2 regions of the Photobacterium swingsii genome follow, and region 2 is predicted to be linked to the other one. Evidence: predicted binding sites of a transcription regulator. Region 2 holds the regulator's gene; the other holds the start of a gene.
The links. The regulator PurR, encoded in region 2, represses purine synthesis genes. The targets are predictions, from matches to a motif close to TNANGNAAACGTTTNCNTNA.

Region 1 (4,404 bases), 1.4 Mb from region 2:
GAAAAGGAAATGGCCGCTGAATAGCCCTTTTACTTGAGGTTAGTTGGCTGAGCAAGTACAACTAACCTTATGTAAAATACAATTAAGCTTAGCTTTTAAGAAAGGGCATAAAGGAATATGTGTGAATTGCTTGGCATGAGCGCCAATGTGCCAACCGATATTTGCTTCAGCTTTACTGGCTTGATGCAACGAGGGGGAAATACCGGCCCACATCGTGATGGCTGGGGGATTACCTTTTACGAAGGGAAAGGCTTTCGTACCTTTAAAGATCCTAACCCAAGCTGTAAATCGCGTATCGCTGAGTTAGTGCAGGAATACCCGATAAAGAGCTGTGCTGTGGTCAGCCATATTCGTCAGGCGAACCGTGGTGGTGTCTGTTTAGAGAATACTCATCCATTTACCCGTGAGCTGTGGGGACGATATTGGACTTTTGCTCACAATGGTCAATTGACAGGTTACCAATCGCTCGCGACAGGGCGTTTTCAGCCTGTGGGCGATACAGATAGTGAAATGGCTTTTTGTTGGTTACTGAATCAACTTGAGGCGAAATTCCCTAAGCGCCCAACGGATTCTGATGAACTGTATAGTTTCATGGCACAGTGCTGTGATGAACTGCGTCAGCTTGGCGTGTATAACATGCTACTGAGTGATGGTGACGATGTGGTGACATATTGCACTAATAATTTGCATTGGATCACCCGCCGAGCACCGTTTGGTCAAGCATCATTGATTGATGAAGATGTGACTATCGACTTCAATCAAGAAACAACACCGAATGATGTCGTGACTGTTGTTGCGACCCAGCCGCTGACCAATGATGAAAATTGGCACAAAATGGCGGCAGGCGAGATGAATGTTTTCCACTTCGGTGAGCAAATCTTTCACCAAGTGTCATCGCAATAAAGCCATTAAGCAAAGGCTTAAGGTCGAGTTCGCTTTTCACGATTTATAAAAAAACGCAGTCAATTTGCATTGGCTGCGTTTTTTATTATTTATGGTTTCAGCAAATTTAATCGTCGGTGGCGTAACCATGCGACGCTAAAATATTACCATCTAACACGGCTTGTCCATTAATCATGGCAAGCCGGCCATTGATTAACCAGTTTGCGACCAGCGGATAGATACGGTGCTCTTGCTCTTGGACACGAGAGAAAATGTTTTCTACCTTATCATCAGCAAAAATAGGCACTTTAGCTTGTAAAATTACCGGGCCACCGTCGAGCTCTTCAGTCACGAAGTGCACACTGGTACCGTGTTCAGCATCACCGGCATCTAATGCACGCTGATGTGTGTGAAGCCCTGGGTATTTAGGCAGTAGCGAGGGATGAATGTTAATCATCTTACCTTGATAGTGGCGAACAAAATCGCCACTTAGGATCCGCATAAAGCCAGCAAGTATAATGAGGTCAGGCTGATAGGCATCGATTTTATCAATCATCGCCTTATCAAAGGTTTCTCTATCGCTAAAGTCAGCGGCAGAGAGGTGTAAAGCATCGACCTTTGCTTGTCGAGCTCGCTCTAAACCATAGGCATCTGCTTTGTTAGATAGTACAGCGGCGACTTTTGCATTTGCAATCGCGCCATTGTCACAAGCATCTAAGATTGCTTGAAGGTTCGAGCCATTTCCTGAGATCAGAACAACGATATTTTTCATTGCCGTACTGCCTTACTTGATTTCAACTTGCTCTTCGCCAGCGCCTACATTGGCAATTTCACCTAGCAACCAAGCATTCTCGCCTTCTGCTTTTAGAATTTCGATTGCTTGTGCTGCTTGCTCTTGAGGGAGTGCGATAACTAAGCCAACGCCACAGTTGAAAGTACGGTACATTTCGTAAGTTTCAACGTTACCAGCCTGTTGTAGCCAGTTGAAGATTGATGGCCACTGCCAGCTTGAACCGTCAACAACGGCTTTTGTTCCTTCAGGTAATACGCGCGGGATATTTTCCCAGAAGCCACCACCTGTAATGTGAGAAATCGCGTGAACATCGCAGCTTTCCATCATTTTCAGGGTCGACTTAACGTAAATCTTAGTCGGTGTTAGCAGGTGTTCTGCTAATGACTTGCCTTCAAGTTCTTCGTTTAGGTCCGCATTTGAAACTTCGATGATTTTACGGATTAACGAGTAACCGTTTGAGTGTGGGCCACTTGAGCCAACTGCGATTAGCGCATCGCCAGCTTTTACTTTTGTACCATCGATAACTTCTGATTTTTCAGCAACACCGACACAGAAACCCGCAACGTCGTAATCTTCACCGTGGTACATGCCTGGCATTTCTGCCGTTTCACCACCGATCAAAGAACAACCTGATTGCACACAGCCTTCACCGATACCCGCAACAACAGCCGCTGCTGTATCGATATCGAGTTTGCCTGTCGCATAGTAATCAAGGAAGAATAGCGGCTCTGCGCCTTGAACGATAAGGTCGTTCACACACATAGCAACAAGGTCGATACCAATGGTATCGTGTTGTTTCAGATCCATCGCCAAACGTAGTTTTGTTCCTACGCCATCGGTGCCTGATACCAATACTGGCTCTTTATACTTGGTTGGTAGTGAGCATAAAGCACCAAAACCACCAATGCCGCCCATGACTTCAGGACGACGAGTGCGCTTAACCACACCTTTAATACGATCAACCAATGCATTACCCGCATCGATATCAACACCAGCATCTTTGTAACTAAGAGAAGAATTATTGCCGCTCACAAGAGTTTCCTCACGGTATGTACACCAAACACATTAAATAATCGTACTGATTAGGCGATTATTTAATGCTGCTGAAGTAGAAACCGTGGGTATGATAACAGCAGTCGTGGCGGAAAGGGAAACGTTTGCGTCAATATTTTTTGTTTGGCCATTTTCCGTAATAGTACTCGCTTTTTCGACCATTTAGGCTGGTGGTAAACAACGCGATGCGAATAACTGGGTGGATAAATGGCGGGGTCGATTGCTTGGATTGAATGATGGGTTATGGTTTAAGCCGGATTTATCGAGAGAAAAAACAGATTCAGACAAACGTTTGCTTAAAGAAGCAACAAACACGCAAAAAAAGCGTATTTAAGTGAATGAGTCGCTAAAATTTATAAGGGTATCGTGTACAATAGCTCGATTTTATATTTTTTTGCTGTTAGGAGTCACAGATGAAAGTCGTTGAGGTTAAACACCCGCTAGTAAAACATAAGATTGGCCTTATGCGTGAAGGTGATATCAGCACTAAGCGTTTCCGTGAATTAGCGACGGAAGTTGGTAGCTTGCTGACTTATGAAGCAACGGCAGACTTCGAAACGGAAAAAGTGACGATTGATGGTTGGAATGGTCCAGCAGAAATCGATCAACTGAAAGGTAAAAAAGTAACAGTAGTGCCAATTCTTCGTGCTGGTCTAGGCATGATGGATGGCGTACTTGAGCACATGCCAAGCGCACGTATCAGTGTTGTTGGTATCTACCGTGACGAAGAAACACTAGAGCCAGTACCTTACTTCAACAAACTAGCATCTAACATTGATGAGCGTATCGCACTGGTTGTTGACCCTATGCTGGCAACTGGCGGTTCTATGATTGCAACACTGGATCTTCTTAAAGAGAAAGGCTGTAAATCATTCAAAGTACTAGTACTTGTTGCTGCGCCTGAAGGTATTGCTGCACTAGAAAAAGCGCACCCTGATGTTGAACTTTACACCGCTGCAATCGATGAGAAGCTAAACGATAAAGGTTACATCGTTCCAGGTCTTGGTGATGCAGGTGATAAAATCTTCGGTACTAAATAAGCCGAATTGATTTATAAATAATGAAAAGCCGAACTTAGGTTCGGCTTTTTTGATCTTGTCATTTAAGCGATTAGTTTGGCTTAGATAAAAAACGGCAACCATCTTGGTTGCCGTTTTTATGCTTGTTAATAGCAGTTATTTTTCAATGCTATCAATTTGTGCATTATCAACAACGTGTGATTCACCGAGATCGTTGGGTAACACAAGGTTAAGCAAGATAGCGACAATACCGCACAAACTTACACCTTGAAGGCTGAATTCGCCGATACCAAAAGCCATACCGCCAATACCAAATACTAAGGTGACGGCCACAATCACTAGGTTACGTGCTTTATGAAGATCAACTTGGTTTTTAATCAGTGTGTTTAAGCCGACGGTAGCAATTGAACCAAACAGTAGAATCATGATGCCGCCCATTACAGGAACGGGGATAGTTTGTAGTACTGCGCCAAGTTTACCCACAAACGCCAGTACCAGTGCCGTTACGGCTGCCCATGTCATGATGATAGGGTTAAAGGCTTTGGTTAGCATTACTGCGCCCGTAACTTCTGAGTATGTAGTATTTGGTGGCGCGCCAAACATAGATGCTGCAATGGTTGCGATTCCGTCGCCTGCCATTGTGCGGTGTAGGCCCGG
Region 2 (4,404 bases):
TGGCCCTATGGCCATCACGCTAAGCCAGAGTTTAAAAGCTTTTACGCCGTGGCAAAATGAATTACCCGCACATATTCAGATCGTTATTCACCAGATTAGGCTTCCAAGAACCCTATTGTGTATAGCAATAGGCGCTATTCTCGCGTTATGTGGCGCCGTTATGCAGGGCTTATTTCGTAACCCGCTCGCAGACCCTGGCATCATCGGGGTGTCTGGTGGTGCAAGCTTAGGCGCGGCACTTGCTATTGTACTGTTCGGCTCATGGGCCGCTTCATTCCCTATTCTGCTCACGTTAGGCACTGTGCCTATCATGGCATTTCTTGGGGGCGCAGTAAGTACTTGGCTGGTTTATACACTTGGCACAGACAAAAATGGCACATCCGTGACCATCATGCTGCTAGCCGGTGTAGCTATCGGAGCCTTATCAGGCGCCGCTTTAGGCCTAATGAATTACTTTGCAGATGATCAAGCATTACGCGACCTATCGTTATGGACCATGGGCTCATTAGCTGGTGCAACATGGCCAGGCATTGCCTTAGCCTTTACAACCTTAGGCATTCTAATGTGGGTCTTCGATCGTCAAGCAAATGCCTTAAATGCCTTTTTACTTGGTGAAGCAGAGGCCAAACACATGGGTGTTAATGTGCAGGCGCTCAAGCGTAGCTTAATTTTGCTCTGTGCTGCAGGTGTTGGTGTCTGCGTATCCCTCACTGGTGTTATTGGATTTGTCGGCCTAATCATTCCACACTTAGGCCGCATGCTTTCAGGCCCTAACCATAAAACATTGCTACCTCTATCGGCGTTATTGGGTGCTTTGATTTTATTAGTTGCAGATATGATTGCCCGCGTTATAGCCGCCCCTGCCGAACTGCCTGTCGGCATCATTACCGCTATTTTAGGTGCGCCATTCTTCATTATGTTATTGGTTAAACAAAAAGGACGCCTGTCATGATGGCTGGTTTTTCATCTTCTCGATTTCAATCCCAGGATAAGATCGCAATTGCAGCAAAAGGATTGCATTTAGGCCTAGGCGGCAAGACCTTACTTGATAACTTTGATATAGAAATCAAACATGGTGAAGTCACGGCGTTACTTGGTCCAAATGGCGCTGGGAAGAGTACGTTACTAAAAGTGCTTTGTGGTGAATTAGATGCAGGTGGTGACATTAGCATTCAGGGGAAAACCCATGCTCAGTGGTCAGCGAAAGAATTGGCGAAGTATTTAGCTGTTTTACCACAGCACAGTAGTTTAAGTTTTGCTTTTACTGCCCAAGAAGTGGCTGAATTAGGCGCTTTACCGCTGGATCTCACTCGCGCACAGGCCAGCAAAACAGCGGCCAGTATGATGGAAAAGACAGAGGTGACGGCCCTATCAAACCGTCTATATCCCTCGCTATCTGGTGGCGAGAAGCAACGGGTCCATTTTGCTCGCGTACTTACCCAGCTTAGCGAAGCCAAGGAAAATGCAATTTTGATGCTCGATGAACCAACGTCAGCACTCGATTTAGCGCATCAACATAAAACATTGCAGCTTGCGCAAAGCATGGCAAAAGAAGGGGCTGCCGTTATCATTGTTTTGCATGATCTTAATCTTGCGGCACAATATGCCGACCGTTTGGTGATAGTGAACGAGGGAAAAATACAAGCTGATGGTGATGCTTGGCAGGCACTTGAGCCTAAAAATATTGAACGTGTTTACGGTTGGCCAGTAACCATCACTGAGCATCCAAGCTTACAACACCCGATAATTCTATAGCGTCTGGTTATGTAATCTCTATAATGCACACATAAATGCATACTGATGCATCAAATTTTACTCAGTTTACATTGTTTATGTTGATGTTTATCAAGTATTGCCATCTTGAGAGACAGAAACGTTGCACTGTGCGCTACACTCAGTAAAATGTGAACGCAAGCGATTAACAATGTAACGCTACCGAATCCATAAAAGCCGCTCATCTGAGAAGCGGCTTTTAACGTTTATACAAGGTCTCAAGCAGCACGTAGCACTCAATATGCAAGAGTAAGCACAGTGCTTGGCTTAGAAAGATCCTCTTTATTCCAATTATTAGAAGAATAAATATGGCAACGATTAAAGATGTTGCACGTATGGCTGGTGTTTCAACAACAACAGTCTCTCACGTGATAAATAAAACACGCTTCGTCGCAGAAGCAACGCAAAAGAAAGTGTTAACGGCTGTTGATGAACTTAACTACGCCCCAAGTGCTGTTGCTCGCAGCCTGAAATGTAACACTACGCGCACTATTGGTATGTTGGTGACTAAATCAACCAACCCCTTCTTCGCCGAAGTTGTACATGGTGTTGAAGAATACTGCTACAAAGAAGGCTATACCCTCATTCTGTGTAACACAGAAGGTAACCTTTCTAAGCAGCGCGATTACCTACGCATGCTAGCAGAAAAGCGCGTTGATGGCTTAATGGTGATGTGTTCAGACCTCGATCAACGTCTGTTAGATTTGCTAGAGCGTCAAAACGATCTACCTATGGTAGTGATGGACTGGGGTCCAGAAAGCCCACACACGGATAAAATCCAAGATAACGCAGCAATTGGTGGCTATGTTGCTATCAAACACTTTATTGAGAATGGCCATACCAAAATCGGTTGCCTATCTGGACACAATGAGAAGTCAACCTGTCGTGAGCGTCTAAAAGGCTTCCAAAAGGCCATGGACGAAGCAAATCTATCAGTGAATGAAGATTGGGTCATCGAAGGTGACTTCGAATGTGAAACGGCCGTTAAAGCCGCAGAACAGTTCATCGCAATGAAAGAACGTCCGACTGCTATATTCTGTTTTAATGACATTATGGCAATGGCGATGATCAGTACTTTTGTTCAACATGGAATTCGTGTTCCTGAAGATATCTCGATTATTGGTTACGATAATATCGAACTCGCGCCTTTCTTCTCGCCTCCATTAACAACAATCCACCAGCCTAAACGCCGTTTAGGCAAAACTGCGATTGAAATCTTAATGGAGCGTGTGAAAGACAAAAAACACGAAAACCGCATTTTCGAAATGTCGCCTGAATTAGTAGTGCGTAAATCCGTTCATAAACTGAATTAATTATTCGCTTTACGCATAAAAATTGAATAGCCGACGGTATCTAACCGTCGGCTTTTTTTTGCGTTAACATGCGGTTAAATCTTCCTTTTTTACATAAATATTTAATATGTAACAATAATATTACTTTTGAATTTCAAATAAATATCTTTCATTTGCTAAGATATTCATTTCATTCCTGAATATTCTCTCTCCACAGAACAGTAATAATTGAAGCAATATCACATTTCACCCAGCCCAGGGTAAACGCTTTTCTGCTATTTACGATATGCTTATTACGTCACGAACAGGGCAAACCATTTGAAAAAGTGGGACGCAAAGCTTCCGGCCTAACAGAGTGTTATTCGATAAACATTAACACTTTCAAGGTAGCGGGGTTACCGATGGATTTAACGCAAAACCTGCTTTTGGGTTTGACATGCTTTTGACATACATTAAGTGTGCTTTGCTAACCTAAACTCCTCGCTTATATGTTAGGTGACTCCCAAGATTTATTTCACCGAGAAGTCGCATGGATAAACCAATACTTAAAGACACCCTAAAATTATTCGATTGTTTTGGCAGTGTTAAATCACGATCAATGTTTGGCGGTTTTGGCATTTTTGCAGGCGAAACAATGTTTGCTCTGGTGGTAAAAAACAAATTACACCTCCGCGCTAATGCAAAAAACATTGAAGTATTTAAAGAAGCCAATCTATCACCTTATGTTTACGAGAAACGCGGTTTTCCCGTAGTAACTAAACATTTTGCTATTCCTGATATCTGGTGGAATACACCAGAAATGATTATTGAATACGCACAAGGCTCACTAGAAGGTGCGAAGAACGACAAAGAAACAAAAAGCAAAATTGGCCCATCTCGCATTAAAGATTTGCCAAATTTACGATTAGCCAATGAGCGCATGCTAAAAAAAGTGGGTATTGATACTGTCGAGAAGCTTGTTGAGGTCGGCGCTATCGACGCATACAAAGCATTACTCGATACGCATGATAATAATCTCAACATTGAGTTGCTTTGGGCTTTAGAAGGCGCGATCAGCGGCAGACACTGGTCTGTAATCAGTGAAACCAGACGTGGTGAATTGTTAGGTTTGTTACCCTAGGGAGTCGGGTGAACAACGACACTTTTGCTACAATAAGAACGAGGCTGATGCCTCGTTTTTTGTTGCTTTAGCCCACCCAATGTCAGGATTACGTCAAAGATTGACTCTACTCACAAATACTGTTCACAAAAGCATCAGTTAACTTTTAATCCCCCCCTAAATAAGTAAAATAACCGCTGCTGGCGGTGTGAAAACCGTCAATTTTTTGTTTTCAACTAC

Region 1: purM (phosphoribosylformylglycinamidine cyclo-ligase) is a predicted target of PurR. The motif match lies at 2,821-2,840, and genes of this name have one in related genera.

The regions. Positions count from the first base shown of each region.
Region 1 covers NZ_AP024852.1:743,844-748,247, forward strand. The annotation lists gene lpcA (D-sedoheptulose 7-phosphate isomerase) at 1-24, shown strand, start outside; gene OCU77_RS03635 (class II glutamine amidotransferase) at 118-903, shown strand; gene purN (phosphoribosylglycinamide formyltransferase) at 1,010-1,654, opposite strand; gene purM (phosphoribosylformylglycinamidine cyclo-ligase) at 1,667-2,707, opposite strand; gene upp (uracil phosphoribosyltransferase) at 3,142-3,768, shown strand; gene OCU77_RS03655 (uracil-xanthine permease family protein) at 3,904-4,404, opposite strand, start outside.
Region 2 covers NZ_AP024852.1:2,179,676-2,184,079, forward strand. The annotation lists gene OCU77_RS10130 (FecCD family ABC transporter permease) at 1-952, shown strand, start outside; gene OCU77_RS10135 (heme ABC transporter ATP-binding protein) at 952-1,755, shown strand; gene purR (HTH-type transcriptional repressor PurR) at 2,082-3,086, shown strand; cyclic di-GMP riboswitch class I at 3,364-3,468, shown strand; gene OCU77_RS10145 (TfoX/Sxy family DNA transformation protein) at 3,595-4,185, shown strand.